One region of the Enterocloster citroniae genome, then DNA from elsewhere that is predicted to be linked to it. Evidence: predicted binding sites of a transcription regulator. Region 1 holds the regulator's gene; each other region holds the start of a gene.
The links. The regulator Rex, encoded in region 1, represses fermentation and respiration genes when NADH is low (regulators of the CRP and FNR family bind a similar motif). The targets are predictions, from matches to a motif close to ATTGTTAANTANTTAACAAT.
Positions count from the first base shown of each region.

Region 1 (5,356 bases):
CGCTTATTTCTGCCAGTTCCTCCACGGAAATACATTCCTCCCCATCCCTTCCAATAAGCGTCACCTTATCATCCTCCGAAGCATCGGGGATATCCGTCACGTCCACCATAAACTGGTCCATACACACACGTCCCAGTATCCTGGCCCTCTGCCCCCGAACCAGCACGGATCCTTTGCCTGAAAGGCTTCTAAGGTAGCCATCCCCGTATCCCACCGGTATGGTGGCCACGCGCATGGTCCTGTCGGCCACAAAGGTTCCCCCGTAACTCACCTGGTCTCCGGGCTCAATGGTCTTTATGTATGTGATAAAGCTTTTTAGTTCCATGGCGGGCATAAGCTTTACCGCGTCCCTGCCCACCTCATCAGAAGGGTAGAGCCCGTAGATGGAAATCCCGGCCCGCACCATGTCCAGTCCGTTGGATTCCAGGGATTCCACAATCCCGGCGCTGTTGGAGCAATGGCGGATGGGGATGGTCACATCCCTGGCCGAGAGCATGTCCACAAAATCCGTATATGCCCTGTATTGGGCGGTGTATGCGGTCTTATCCAGCTCATCCGCCTTTGCAAAGTGGGTGAACATCCCTTCGATACAGACTCCTCCCAGCCTGCTCATCCTGTACACCATGTCCGCGGACCTTTCATCGGGCTTCATGCCGATCCGGTTCATCCCCGTATCCACTGCCAGATGGATATTGGCCTTTTTTCCCATCTTCACCGCGGTGTCGGAAAGCTTCCTCACCTCCTCGTACCGGAACATAGCCGGACGGATATCATAGTGGACCAGTTCCTCAAAACGGCTCTCATGGGTCACACCCAGTATCAGGATCATTTTCCGGATCCCATGACGGCGCAGTATAATGCCCTCATCAATGGATGCCACCGCATATCCCTCCACATACGGGTCAATGGTCCTGGCCACGGGTACTGCCCCATGGCCGTATCCGTCCGTCTTGACCACACCCATCATGGCAGTGGACGGAGGCAGGTTATCCCTCATGGCCTTCATGTTGGCTGTCACTGCATCCAGGTTTATGGCCGCATATACTCTGCTGTATGGTTTCATTTTCAATGCCTCCTGTTATTCATGCGCCACGGACTTCATGGCTGCTCCGATACAATCTGCCAGATCGGAAGCCAGAAGGCTGTGCTGTCCTATTTTCCCTGCTGCCTGCTCACCCGCACGCCCATGGAGATACACCCCCATAAGCGCGGCCTGTTCCTCCTCCATCCCAATGGCGGCCAGTCCGGCGATGATTCCGGTAAGCACATCACCGGAACCGGCTTTTGCCATGGCGCTGTTGCCGCTGGAATTCACATAGAGGGTGCCGTCCTTTCCCGCCACCACGGTGGCCGCATCCTTGAGCACACAGGTGATCCCGTAACGTCCCGCGTATTCCAGGGCGGCTCCTGTGAGGTTTTCTTTGACGGCATCTATACTCTCACCGATGAGGCGGGCCATCTCTCCCAAGTGGGGGGTGATGATGATATTTTCCGTAAAATAAGTGGTGAGATATGGATGTCCTGCAATGGCATTAAGGCCGTCCGCGTCAATAATGACCGGCACAAAGGCACTGGTCAGTATATCTTCCACCAGATACTCCACATAAGGTTCGCTTCCCAGCCCGGGCCCCAGCACCACCACATCAGCCCAGTTCATCTGTTCCTCTATCATCTTCTTAAACTCTTCCCTTCCCTGGATCAGCTGGTCCGAGGTGTAGGTGGCAATGATGGCTTCCGGCAGCCGTTCCTGAAGGATCTGGCGGTTTTCCTCCACTGTGAGCAGTTTCACAAGCCCCGCACCGGTGCGGTAAGCTGCCAGGGCGCTTAAATACGCTGCACCGCACATGTTTTTGGACCCTGCTGCGATCAGGACCTTCCCAAACGTCCCCTTGTTGGAATAGGCCGGGCGGTCCGGAATCAGACACAGGTCGCTGCTTTCATAAGTAAGCCCATACCCGTACCCCTCCTCCTGATCCCTCACGGCATCCAGGGCGCTTTCCGGAAAACCGATGTCGCAGACCCTGACGGTTCCCGCATAGGCACGGCCCGGATAGAGGGCGGTTCCCATCTTCTCCCATCCAAAGGTCACTGTCACATCCGCCTTCAGTGCCATCCCCATGACCTGGCCTGTGTCTCCATGGATCCCGGAGGGAATATCCACCGCCACTGTATGGGCGGCATGCCGGGCCTCCAGCATTTCCATACACTGCCTGTATTCCCCCTCAATGGGGCGGCTCAGTCCAACGCCGAATACCGCATCGATCAAAACAACGCAGTCCTCTCCCGCCGCTTCCTGCCACGGCCTCATCTGCATTCCCAGGTTCCGGGCAATGGCGGACTGGGCCAGAAATTCCGCAGTCCCACGGTCCGGATCCCCCACCACAAACAGGCTGGTTTTATATCCCTTCAGGTGCAGCATCCTGGCAGCCGCCACACCGTCCGCCCCATTGTTGCCCGTGCCGCACACGGCCCAGATCACATCCGCTTTCCCGGCAGTCTCCTCAACCGCCCGGGCCACCCACATGGCCGCCCGTTCCATCAGCACCATGGAGGGCACTCCAATGGTGTTGATCGTATAGGCGTCAATCGCCTTCATCTGTTTTGCCGTTACCAAAGTTCTCATCCCCGCTTACCTCCTCGCTATGAGCACTTAGAGACCGTATTGGGGTCTCCCGGAAATCAAAAACCGGCAAGCAAAAAGGTACTCTCCTTTGCTTGCCGGCTGTTTCTTACTTTGACGTTTTCCCTTCGATTTCCGCCTGATCGTTCATACTGCAAACCCTGTATGACAAACGCATCAGACTTTCGGACAGGTGTACATTCTCCACCACCACATCGTCCGGAACCACCAGATCAGTATGGGCAAAGTTCCAGATAGCTTTAATGCCGGCCTTTACCAGACGGTCTGCGATCTCAGACGCCTTTGTCTTTGGAATGGTCAGGGCTGCGATCTGAATTTCGTTCTCCTTGATAAAAAACTCCAGATCATCCACAGACCGGATCTCAATTCCGCGGATCACAAGACCAATGAGCTTTGGATTGATATCAAACATACCCTTGATAACAAATCCACGTCTCTCAAAATTCGTATAGTTGGCAATAGCCTGGCCCAGGTTTCCGGCACCGATAATAATCAGGTTGTGCTGCTGGTCAATTCCCAGAATCTTTGCTATCTCAGCATACAGGTACTTTACATTATATCCGTATCCCTGCTGTCCGAATCCTCCGAAATTATTAAGATCCTGGCGGATCTGTGATGCCGTCACCTTCATCCTGGCACTCAGCTCATTGGAAGATATGCGCTCCACACCCTCTTCAATCAGCTCTCCCAAATAGCGGTAATAGCGGGGCAATCTTGAAATTACCGCCTTCGATATCTCTTTGCGTTCCATCGTGTTCCACCTTCCCCTTACGCGTTTCTCTGATACATCAAAATGATCCAGATAACAGTATCTAAATCATACCTAATGGTTCTATTATAAACAAGCGTCAAAAAAATGTCAAACACGTTTAAGTATGTTCTTGAAAAAAATATCCTCTTATATTATACTGATGAGTGCAAAATAAAGAATTTTTGACAATAAAAAGCCTAAAAACCTCACAACATACAGCGAAACATTTTCGCATACAGGCGCCCCCAACCCAGGCGCTGAGTGTCTGGCACAAAGGAGTTACCCATGATTTTATCATGCAGCAATATAACCAAATCATTTGGAGAAAAACATATTTTAAAGCAGGTATCCTTCCACCTGGAGGAACATGAAAAGGCCGCCATTGTGGGCATCAACGGCGCGGGCAAATCCACCCTGCTTAAGATCATCATCGGAGAACTGTCCGCAGACCAGGGCGTGGCAGCCCTTGGCAAAGGCACCTCCATCGGCTATCTGGCGCAGCATCAGGATCTGGACAGCGAAAGCACCATCTATGACGCACTCTTAGAGGTAAAGCGCCCCATCATCCAGATGGAGGAACGGATCCGCAGCCTGGAGCTGGAGATGAAATCCGCCACCGGCGATGTACTGGAGTCCATGCTGTCCGAATACAGCCGCCTGAACCACTCCTTTGAGCTGGCCAACGGCTATGCTTACAGGAGTGAGATTACCGGTGTATTAAAGGGCCTTGGATTTGAGGAGGAGGAATTCACCAAACACATCAACACCCTTTCCGGAGGGCAGAAAACCCGCGTTTCCCTGGGCAAGCTGCTTCTCACCAAGCCGGATATCCTGCTTTTGGATGAGCCTACCAACCACCTGGATATGGAATCCATCGCCTGGCTGGAGACATACCTTAAAAGCTACAGCGGCAGCGTCATTATCGTGGCCCATGACCGGTATTTCCTGGACCGGGTCGTCACAAAGATCGTGGAGCTGGACAATGGAACAGCGACCGTATTCTCAGGCAACTACTCTGCCTACAGCGATAAAAAAGCCATGCTTCGGGATGCCAGAATCCGGGCATACTTAAATCAGCAGCAGGAGATCAAACACCAGGAAGAGGTGATCACAAAGCTCAAATCCTTTAACCGGGAGAAATCCATCCGCCGGGCTGAAAGCCGGGAAAAAATGCTGGAAAAGATAGAGAGGTTGGAAAAGCCGGTGGATATTGATGATTCCATGGATATCCGCCTGGAACCGGATGTGGTCAGCGGCAATGATGTTCTGTCCGTCACTGACCTGAGCAAATCCTTTGGCAGCCAGACCTTATTTTCCAATGTGGATTTTGAGATAAAACGCGGGGAGCGGGTTGCCATTATCGGCAATAACGGTACGGGCAAGACCACCCTTTTAAAGATTATCAACGGCCTCCTGGACGCTGACAGCGGTGAGATCCGCCTGGGCTCCAAAGTCCATGTGGGTTACTATGACCAGGAACACCAGGTCCTTCACATGGAAAAGACGCTGTTTGAGGAAATACAGGACACCTATCCCAACATGAACAATACACAGATCCGCAACACCCTGGCCTCCTTCCTCTTTACCGGAGATGATGTGTTTAAGCTGATCAAAGACTTAAGCGGCGGCGAACGGGGGCGCGTATCCCTTGCAAAGCTGATGCTCTCCGATGCCAATTTCCTTTTACTGGATGAGCCTACCAACCATCTGGACATCACCTCCAAGGAGATACTGGAGAGCGCCCTGTGCCGGTATACAGGAACCGTGCTCTATGTGTCCCATGACAGGTATTTTATCAACCGGACGGCCACCAGAATCCTGGATCTGACCAGCCGGTCCCTGATCAATTACATTGGAAATTACGATTATTACCTGGAGAAAAAAGAGGATGTGGAAGCTGCATTTGCTGCAAGGAACCCATCCCCTGCCTCACCTTCAAAGGAAGGTCCGGAAGCGGCACCTTT
Region 1 is NZ_JBEPLZ010000049.1:6,123-11,478, reverse strand. It holds gene alr (alanine racemase) at 1-1,063, opposite strand, end outside; gene ABID13_RS27975 (NAD(P)H-hydrate dehydratase) at 1,079-2,623, opposite strand; gene ABID13_RS27970 (redox-sensing transcriptional repressor Rex) at 2,730-3,392, opposite strand; gene ABID13_RS27965 (ABC-F family ATP-binding cassette domain-containing protein) at 3,678-5,356, shown strand, end outside.

Region 2 (5,356 bases), on a different contig from region 1:
GCTTGATGGTTTCTGCCAGTTCCTCCAAAAGCTCCAGGTCTCCCGGTTCTCCCTTGCCCTCTGTAATGCGCTCCAGGATCTCCAGCATCCGCCTGGTGCCATTACGGCAGGGGAGGCATTTTCCGCAGGACTCGTCACAGATAAAGTCCATAAAATACCTGGCCGTATCCACCATACAGGTGTCCTCATTCATGACGATCAGTCCGCCGGAACCCATGATGGCCCCTAATTTGGACAGGGATTCATAGTCCACTGAGGTATTCAGGTGTTCTTTGGTCAGGCATCCTCCGGAAGGCCCGCCGGACTGGATGGCCTTAAACTTCTTGCCGCCAATGATCCCGCCGCCGATCTTATAAATAATGTCACCCAGCACGGTTCCCATGGGAACCTCGATAATACCCGCATTGACAATATCTCCTGCCAGGGCAAACACCTTTGTACCAGCGCTTTTCTCAGTGCCGATCCCATGGTACCACCCGGAACCGTTGAGGATAATGGGGGCCACATTGGCCAGCGTCTCCACGTTATTGATGATGGTGGGACTTTCAAACAGACCCTTTTCAAAGGGGAAGGGCGGTTTCTGCCTGGGCTCGCCTCTCCTGCCCTCGATGGATGCCAGGAGAGAAGTCTCCTCGCCGCAGACAAACGCTCCTGCACCGATACGGATCTCCAGGTCAAAGGAGAAATCGCTGCCAAATATATGCTCACCCAGAATTCCGGCTTTCCTGGCCTGGTCAATGGCATTGCCAAGGCGTTCCACCGCGATCGGGTACTCGGCACGGACATATACATATCCTTTGGAGGCCCCGATGGCGTATCCGCCCAGCATCATGCCTTCAATAATGCTGTGGGGATCTCCTTCCAGAATACTTCTGTCCATAAATGCTCCGGGATCGCCCTCGTCCGCATTACAGACCATGAATTTCCGGCCGTCCTCAGAAACAGCCTTAAGCCCTGCTTCCCACTTTACACCGGTTGGGAAACCAGCTCCTCCTCTGCCCCGAAGCCCCGAGGCCTTCATCTCATCCACCACTTCCTGGGGTGTCATGCCGGACAGCGCCTTGGCCATTGCAGCATATCCATCTCTGGATATGTATGCTTCCAGGGAAGCATATTCCATATGACCGCAGTTTCTCAGGGCGATGCGCACCTGGCCCTGGAAAAACTCTATATCCTCCATCTTTGGAACGTAGTTCCCCGATTCCTCGTCAAAATATGTAAATTCCTCACAGATCTCATCCTTCAGAAGATGCCTAGCAACCACCTGCTCTGCTTTTTCCGGATTCATCTTTGTATAGAAAATGCCTTCCGGTTCCACCAGGATCACAGGTCCCATGGCGCAAGTGCCCATACATCCGGTCACTGTCACCTTCACTTCATGGGACAGGTTATATGCATCCACCGCCTTGATCAGTGCATCCCTTACTTCCCCGCAGTTGGAGGAAATGCAGCCCGCGCCTCCGCATACCAGCACCTGGCGTTTGTAAGACAGCTGCTGCCTGAGATATTCTTCTTTTATTCTTAACAGATCTTCCTGCTTTCTCACTTCCATCACTGCTCTCCCTCCTCTTCATAGTAACGTTCCAGGATCTGCTCCAGTTTGTCGGGGTTTACCTGCTTGTAAACCTGGTCGTCAATGGACATGGCCGGTGCCAGACCACAGGCTCCGATACAGCGCGCCACCTCAAAGGTGAACTTCCTGTCGGCCGTTGTCTCTCCGATCTCCACATCCAGCAGATCCTTTATCCGTTCCACGATTTTTTTGCCGCCCCGCACGTAACAGGCGGTTCCCAGACAGACACGTATGGTGTGCTCTCCTCTGGGCTGTGTGGAGAAGAAAGAGTAGAATGTCACTACTCCCGATACCTCTGCCAGCGGAACGTCCAGCGCGTCCGCAATCACCTTCTGTACTTCCAAAGGCAGATACCCATAAATTCCCTGCGCCATATGAAGGACCTGGATCAGGCTTCCTTCCTTGCCCTTGTACTCTGCCGCCAATTCACCAATCCGTTTTAACAGCGCTTCCTCACTGTGGTCACAGCAGCATGTATGCGTGTTTTCACCCATAACTTTACCTCCTCACTTTTCCACGATCCATTTGACCGTGGACCTTCCTTAGCCCGCTTTTGTTTTCCATTTGTTTAAGCGTTGCGTTGCTGGCCTGGCAAACGGCTGCAGTCCGTTTGACGGCTCCCTCATCGCAGGTTCTCCCGATCATTGGGAGAGTGTATTGTGAAAAATTATACAAAGTTAAGGCGGGAGCAACCTTATGGGTTGCTCCCGCCAAAATGTCCCTGTATAATCATTTCTGACTTTTTAAAAATCTCTCGCTTGCGGTGTAGCAAACGAACATTGCCAATTACAACTCTCATATCGCACCTCAATCCAATGAACTAATATGTAAACAATTCAATCTCCCTTAAAAACTGGTGTCCGCGCCCGTCATGCCCCGTGGCATCTTATGCCGGAAAGTTCCGCCGGAACGCCCTGCACATCCGGGAGACGTATGAACGTTGGTATGTCCTATCATCCTGTCCTTTGTATTGTGCCTAAAAATTTTTGGTATATCAAAATAATTTTGTATATATTTTATGGTAACATATAAAATTGTACTTGTCAATATACAATCTTTTTTATAACAATCTTTTTCACCGTTCCAATTCTCCATTTTTACCCGATTTTTTTCAGTCTATTCTAAATTTTTCCTGTCGATTTCTGTCGAATTTCTGAATAATATTTGCACCATTTCCAACATATGGTACAATAGCTTTAACAAAATCTTTATACTTTTTTATCAGAAAGGAGTCCTTATGTTTGATTTAGATTTTATCATCACTGCTTTGGGCTTTATTGTCCCCATCATTCTTGTTATCCTCATTATTACCCAGGGGTACGTAAAAGCTCCGCCGGACCACGCCTATATCATATCCGGCCTTCGCAAACAGCCCCGCGTGCTCATCGGCCGGGCAGGTATCAAGATACCTTTTTTTGAGCAGATGGATAAACTGTATCTGGGGCAGATCACCGTGGATATCAAAACGGATGAGTATATCCCTACCAACGACTTCATCAATGTTATGGTGGATGCGGTTGCCAAAGTAAGGGTTGCGGATGATGGTGAACGTATGAAGCTGGCCATGAGGAACTTCCTCAACAAGGAGCCTGCCAAGATCGCATCGGACCTTCAGGACTCCCTTCAGGGCAATATGCGTGAGATCATCGGCACACTTACCCTGCGGGCCATTAACACGGACCGTGATTCCTTCTCAGACCAGGTAATGATCAAGGCCTCCAAGGACATGGAAAAGCTGGGAATTGATATCCTCTCCTGTAACATCCAGAATGTAACGGATGAGCACGGACTGATCCAGGACCTTGGTATGGACAACACTTCCAAGATCCGTAAGGACGCATCCATTGCAAAAGCCGAAGCGGAACGGGATATTGCCATTGCCCAGGCTGCGGCCGACAATGCAGCCAATGATGCCAGGGTGATCGCCGAGACGGAGATCGCCCAGAAGAACAATGAACTGGCCATCAAGAAAGCCGAACTTCAGAAAGCATCCGACACCAAGAAAGCGGAGGCGGACGCTGCTTACGAGATCCAGAAACAGGAACAGCAAAAAACGATCCAGACCGCCACGGTCAATGCACAGATTGCCAGGGCTGAGCGTGAGGCCGAACTGCGCAAGCAGGAGGTATTAGTCCAGCAGCAGGCGCTGGAGGCCGAGATCAACAAAAAGGCGGACGCTGACAGATATGCCATTGAGCAGGCTGCCGCGGCCGGACTGACCAAACGCCAGCGTGAGGCGGAGGCCAAGAAATACGAGCAGGAGCAGGAAGCACTGGCCAAAAAAGCCCAGGCCGATGCGGAACAGTATGAGCGCGAAAAGGATGCGGAAGCGCAAAAAGCCATTGCGGAAGCACAGAAGTATGCCATGGTCCAGGAGGCGGAAGGTATCCGGGCCAAGGGCGAAGCCGAGGCTACGGCCATCCGGGCCAAGGCATTGGCTGAGGCAGAAGGTATGGAGAAAAAGGCCGAGGCTTACCAGAAGTACAACAAGGCAGCCATGGCCGAGATGATGATCCAGGTGCTTCCTGAAATTGCAGGAAGAATTGCTGAACCCCTTTCACAGATCGACAAGATCACGATCATCGGAGGAGGCGGCAACGACTCTGAAAGCGGTGTTGGCTCCATCGCCGGTAATGTCCCCGTTGTTATGGCAAAGCTGTTTGAGTCCATGAAAGAGACCACGGGCGTGGATCTGGCTGAGATCATGAAAGCCGATACATATGATGCCAAAGTGACACGCAATGTAAATCTTACCGGCGCCCCTGACATAGTGATCGGCGCAAATGGGGAGGCAAGTCCCAATCAGTCTGTTTAATTCCTATTTTGTCTACATATTGAGATGGTGCAGCCAGATTTCCGGCTGCACCATCTTCTTAATATCATCTTCATAATATCATTTTTTTAATACTATTTTTATTTTTACATATCCTTATCTGGCATCTCGGGATTCCTCATCCTGGACCACGGTCCATTCTCCGGATATCACTTCAATGTCATCAGATGCCTCCCTGTCCGTAATTCTTCCATCTTCCCCGGACACAGGTGCTCCGCCTCCTCTGTTATCCAGATTCGGATACTGATCCGGATTTTGTTCCATTCCTCCTTCCGGTCCTTGTTCCGGTCCTCTTTCCGGTCCTCTTTCCGGTTCTCCTTCCGAATCCTTCTCCTGTCCTTTATCCGGTTCCTTATCTCGCTGCACCATTGCTTCCTTCCAGCGTATGATCACCCTGAACAGGTCATCCTCCACCTCGATCTTCATGGTGCCGCCCTGGATCTCCACAAAACTTCTGGCAATGGCAAGCCCCAGGCCGGAGCCCTCTGTGTTGCGGGATGAGTCGCCCCGCACAAACCGCTCGGTCAGCTCCTCCGGCGATACATTCAGCTCCTTGGCCGATATATTGCGCATGGAGATATTAACATACCCATCCGGTTCCCGGGCGACCAGAATGTATGCCCTGGTTCCCGGCAGTCCGTACTTCGCAATGTTGACCAAAAGGTTTTCAAATATACGGTATGTCTTCTGGCTGTCCAGGTACAGAACCACACGTTCCTCGGGCAGGTTAAACCTGAACTCAATCCCGCTGGCCTCCATCTTATCCGACAGTTCAAAGCGGACCTGCTTCAAAAGACTGATAATATCCACATTTTCCGGGTGCAGGGTTACGGTGCCGCTGCTGGCCTTGCTCACTTCAAACAGGTCTTCGATCAGCACCTTCAGACGCATGGACTTCTGGTCCAACACCTGGATATAGGACCTGCGCTCCTCCTCAGTGACATTTTCCT
Region 2 is NZ_JBEPLZ010000013.1:108,872-114,227, forward strand. It holds gene ABID13_RS17215 (NADH-ubiquinone oxidoreductase-F iron-sulfur binding region domain-containing protein) at 1-1,552, opposite strand, end outside; gene ABID13_RS17220 (NADH-quinone oxidoreductase subunit NuoE family protein) at 1,552-2,067, opposite strand; gene ABID13_RS17225 (SPFH domain-containing protein) at 2,811-4,388, shown strand; gene ABID13_RS17230 (sensor histidine kinase) at 4,503-5,356, opposite strand, start outside.
Region 2: ABID13_RS17220 (NADH-quinone oxidoreductase subunit NuoE family protein) is a predicted target of Rex. The motif match lies at 2,230-2,249, and genes of this name have one in related genera.

Region 3 (5,356 bases), on a different contig from region 1:
AAGAGGATTTTGGCCACTCACGTGGAAATGGCGGTGGCGGGAGTGGAAGCAGCTCCGGCCACACCGATTCCCAGGGAAAGGATACGGACAACACAGGAGATACAACGGACACTGATAAGAAAAACGACCAGAGTGCAGATGGTTCAACAAGTACGGACGGTTCTGCCGGTACAGGCGGCTCCGCCGGCACGGATAACACCCCGGGAACGGATGACAAGAACAGCCAGGGTACGGGCGGTTCCACCGGCGCGGACGGATCCGCAAGTACGGACGGTTCTGCCGGTACGGACGGCTCCGCCGGCGCGGACAATGCCTCAGGAACAGATGACAAGAACAGCCAGGGTACGGGCGGTTCCACCGGCACGGACGGTTCTGCCGGTACGGGCGGATCCACCGGTACGGACGGTTCCACGAACGCAGGTTCCGCCTCCGGCACTCCCGACCAGAATGATCAGGGCAGCGGCTCCGCCGGTTCCCAGGATAATGCCGCCAATGGTTCCGGGGGAGCAGGTACGAAAACGGACGCATCAGCAGGAGGGACCGGATCGGGCACTGCAGCCGGAACAGGCGCCGCATCAGGATCGGGCGCCGCATCCGGGGCAGGCTCCACATCAGGATCGGGCGCTGCATCGGGCGCAGACTCCACATCAGGAACCGGCGCCGCTTCAGACACAGACGCCGCATCCGGCGCAGGAGAAACACTGTCCCTTACGCCGGGTTCAACAATAATGGCGGTCATTGAAAAGCACAATGTACCGCTGGTGGGTACTCCCGAGGTTCCGGTGGACATGGGGACCCTGATGGAGCTTTTGTCCGGCAGACAGTCCATGCTGACGGATATATCCAAAAAGAGCAGCGAGCTTTCCCTTCTGATGTCCAACCTGATGGATGACACTTCGGACTCGGCAAAATACAGTGCGGAGATCGTGGATAACCTGGACTATCTCATTGAGGACCTGACCGCACTCCACGATTCACTGGACACCTATTATCCGGATCTCCAGGCTGCCCTGGATGATTCCCAGGAGCTTGTCCGCCGCACCACAGATGCCCTGAATAACGGCGTCAGCACCATGACCATTGTACAGAATACCTTAAAGGACAGCAGTGATGATTTTGACGCTGCTGCACGGGACAGCTTAAGAGGCAGCATGGAACTTCTGGACAGAAGCCTGAGCATACTGGACAGCACCACGGCCATGCGCCGGGCGGGCCGCACCATGAAGGACACCATTGACAATGAGCTGGATAAGTTTGACACAGACAACCGTTTCCTGTTCATGGACCCGTCCTCTGAAAAGGTTTCATTTACCTCTGATAAGAACAGGGCTCCAAAGACATTGCAGATCGTGCTCCGCACCGATGAGATCAGTGTGGATGAGGATGATGCCAAGACAGCGGATGCAGAGGTGGCAAAGATTAAGGAAAGCCCGCTTCGCAGGATGTGGAATGTGCTGGTCCAGATGTGGAAGGCTATGGTCAGCATTTTCAAAAACAGGTAGCAGGCCGGGGGAATTTTTAGTATAATGGTATCTGACACAGGAGTTTGAGGTATATTGCCGTGGACGGCTGTACTGGGGAGGGATGGATACCGTGGCTGAGATAAGCAGGCAGGAGAAAACCAAATACAAGCTGGCGGCTTCCGTGAAGGAATGCATGAAGACCCAGCCTGTGGATAAGATTACGGTGAAGAATATCGTGGAGGGATGCGGCGTTACCCGCCAGACCTTTTACCGCAGTTTCCTGGATAAATATGACCTGATCAACTGGTATTTTGACAAGCTGGTGCTCCAGTCCTTTGAGCAGATCGGCATGGGGCATACGGTGGGGGAAAGCCTGACCCGCAAATTTGAATTTATCCTCAATGAAAAGGTGTTTTTTACAGAAGCCTTCCGCTCAGATGACAAAAATTCCCTGAAGGAGCATGATTTTGAGCTGATCCTCAAGTTTTACACAGACCTGCTTGCCAGAAAGGACAGCAAGGCCCTGAATCAGGAACTGCAGTTCCTTTTGGAGATGTACTGCCAGGGCTCCGTGTATATGACAGTCAAGTGGGTTCTGGGAGGCATGAAGGATTCGCCCCGGGACATGTCCGGCAAGCTGGTGGAAGCCATGCCGCCAAAGCTGGCCGAGGTATTTGAACGCCTGAAGCTGCTATAGGTAATAGTAGACAATGAGAATAGTTAACTTGCACAAAGATTGAGAAAAAGTGACAGACAGAGATGTTTGTCACTTTTATTTTTAACATCCCGTTGTTATAATATTAACAAATAGAACAAGCCAAAGCGCCGGAGTTTTTCCGGACGCATGTGATAAAAGAAAAGGAGAGGTAAATCATGGCAAACAGAATCGTATTAAACGAAACATCCTATCATGGCGCAGGGGCGATCCGGGAGATTGCAAATGAGGCAAAGGCAAGGGGATTTAAGAAGGCATTTGTCTGCTCAGACCCTGATCTGATCAAGTTCAATGTGACAACCAAGGTGACCAAGGTATTGGAGGATGCCGGACTTGCATACGAGATCTACTCCAACATCAAGCCGAATCCCACCATTGAGAATGTCCAGACCGGCGTTGCCGCATTCAGGGCATCCGGCGCTGATTATATCATTGCCATTGGCGGCGGTTCCTCCATGGACACTTCCAAGGCCATTGGCATCATCATCACCAACCCTGAGTTTGAGGATGTGAGAAGCCTGGAAGGTGTTGCCCCCACCAAGAATCCCTGCGTTCCGATCATTGCGGTTCCCACAACAGCAGGCACGGCGGCAGAGGTTACCATCAACTATGTGATCACGGATGTTGAGAAAAAGCGCAAATTCGTATGTGTGGATACCCATGATATTCCCGTAGTGGCAGTGGTTGACCCGGAAATGATGGCCTCCATGCCGAAGGGACTGACAGCGGCAACCGGCATGGATGCCCTGACCCACGCAATTGAGGGATATACCACAAAGGGCGCATGGGAGATGACCGATATGTTTAACTTAAAAGCCATCGAAGTTATTGCCCGCAGCCTGAGGGACGCGGTGGAGAATAAGCCGGAGGGCAGGGAAGGCATGGCCCTGGGACAGTATCTCACAGGGATGGGCTTTTCCAACTGCGGACTGGGGATCGTCCACTCCATGGCCCATGGCCTGGGTGCCCTGTATGATACCCCCCACGGTGTTGCAAATGCCATCATTCTTCCAACGGTTATGGAGTACAATGCTCCCTGCACAGGAACCAAGTTTAAGGACATTGCCGTTGCCATGGGCGTGGAAGGCGTGGAGGACATGAGCCAGGAGGAATACCGCAAGGCTGCTGTGGACGCTGTGAAGAAGCTGTCCCAGGATGTGGGGATCCCTGCTGACCTAAAGGAGATCGTAAAACCTGAGGATGTGGATTTCTTATCCCAGTCCGCCATGGATGACGCCTGCCGTCCGGGAAATCCAAAGGATCCATCTTTAGAGGATATCAAGAACCTGTACCTGTCACTGATGTGACCATGATCATGCGGACGTATTGCCAAAGCGGCATACGTCCGCATCGCCGTTTTAGGGGTCTGGAACCATAAAACGGCCAATATGATAGTTTCTCATGAAAAATGTACATGGTAACTTCCTATGCCCTGTGGTACAATTTTATCAAACAATTCAAATATCTGGAGGCATATATGGAATTTAAGATAACGGTTTTAAACAGGGATAACGAGATAAAAGCATCCATGGAAGGTCCCTCACAGGCAGTTCTGGCCTGGAAGGGGGAGTACCGGGAAGGGGACCGGATCGTGTTTGGTCTGCCGGAGAAGAACCGCTTCTATGTGGTCCGCGTGGATGACACCATGGACGAGTCTTACATTTTTGCGGTTCAGACGGAACTTGCATATATCGTTCCTTTTGAGGAAAAGAAGACATCCTATAACCCCAAAGCTTTTACAGGGGAGCGCCATTACCTGACCGTACGGTATGCCATGGAGCATGAGATTGAGGTCTATAAGAATCTGGCTGAGAATGTGATGGACCAGCATGTATTCCGCGGATATTACCCCCATGCCAGCGCCAATGTGGAGACAAGAGGGGAAGCCGTGTTTGCGGCGCGCAATGCCATAGATGGGGTCACGGCCAACCGTTCCCATGGAAAATGGCCCTATGAATCATGGGGGATCAATCAGCAGGACGATGCGCAGATGACCCTGGAATTTGGCCGCGCAGTGGATTTTGACAAGATCGTACTCTATACCAGGGCGGACTTCCCTCATGACAACTGGTGGGAACAGGTCACCTTTACCTTTTCTGACGGCTCCGCGGAGACGGTGCGGCTGGCAAAGAGCGTGGAACCCCATGTGATCCCCATCAAAAAGAGTGGAATTACATGGCTTACCTTTGGTCAGCTGATCAAAGCGGATGACCCGTCCCCGTTCCCTGCGCTGACGCAGATTGAAGTGTATGGCTATGAACATAGATAAGTACTTCCTATGACATGAATCTTATTGCCACAAGAGTTTTCCTGTGGAGCCGGACATTAAAATGGGCGCCAGCGGTTTTGTTTCAGCCGCTGCCGCCCTGTTTTGGCTTTCTTATCCTGCCGGTTCCTCCAGCCAGGCCTGTCCCGGGGTCATCTCCCCTGTGAAGATCCTGCCGTAATCTTTTGCATACTTGGCCTGATGGTATTTAAACAGCATTTCATTTTGGGACACAGGTCCCAGTATCTCAATCTTACCGGTAACATGGGACATGGCATAGCGGATGCATTTCCCCTGTCCGTTCTGCATATTCTTTGCGCCCTCCACAATCTCGTAACCCTGCATCAGGGGGACCTGGAACTGGCTCTTTACCCCTGATACGGGGCGGCACTGGAAAATGTAATAGGGAACCGCACCGCATTTGGTCAGATCCTTTAACAGTGCGCCCAGTACATGGCTGCTGTCATTGATCCCCTTTAACAGCACGGTCTGGTTTTTGACAATGACGCCTGCATCCAGCAGGGTTTTCACAGCCTTCCTGGCATGATCGGTCAATTCCTTTGGATGGTTAAACTGGGTAACCACATAGATTTGTTTTTTCTGCGTGTATGTCTTGAGAATATCCAGAAGTTCGTGGTCGTCATAGATTCTTTCCGGAAGAACAACAGGGGTGCGGGTGCCAAAGCGTATCAGGTCCAGATGGGGGATCGGGGTGAAATGCTCCAGATACTGCGCTATGACCTGATTGCTGTTTACAAATGCATCTCCGCCGGATATGAGTATATTGCTGATCTCACTGTGGGCATTTACATAGGCAGCCATCTCAGCCACATTGTCGGCCGTCTCATCATCAGAGATACCCACCAGGCGTTTGCGGAAGCAGTGCCTGCAGTACATGGCACAGCGGTGGGT
Region 3 is NZ_JBEPLZ010000002.1:183,834-189,189, forward strand. It holds gene ABID13_RS02835 (hypothetical protein) at 1-1,502, shown strand, start outside; gene ABID13_RS02840 (TetR/AcrR family transcriptional regulator C-terminal domain-containing protein) at 1,585-2,160, shown strand; gene fucO (lactaldehyde reductase) at 2,337-3,485, shown strand; gene ABID13_RS02850 (hypothetical protein) at 3,656-4,447, shown strand; gene ABID13_RS02855 (KamA family radical SAM protein) at 4,559-5,356, opposite strand, start outside.
Region 3: fucO (lactaldehyde reductase) is a predicted target of Rex. The motif match lies at 2,252-2,271, and genes of this name have one in related genera.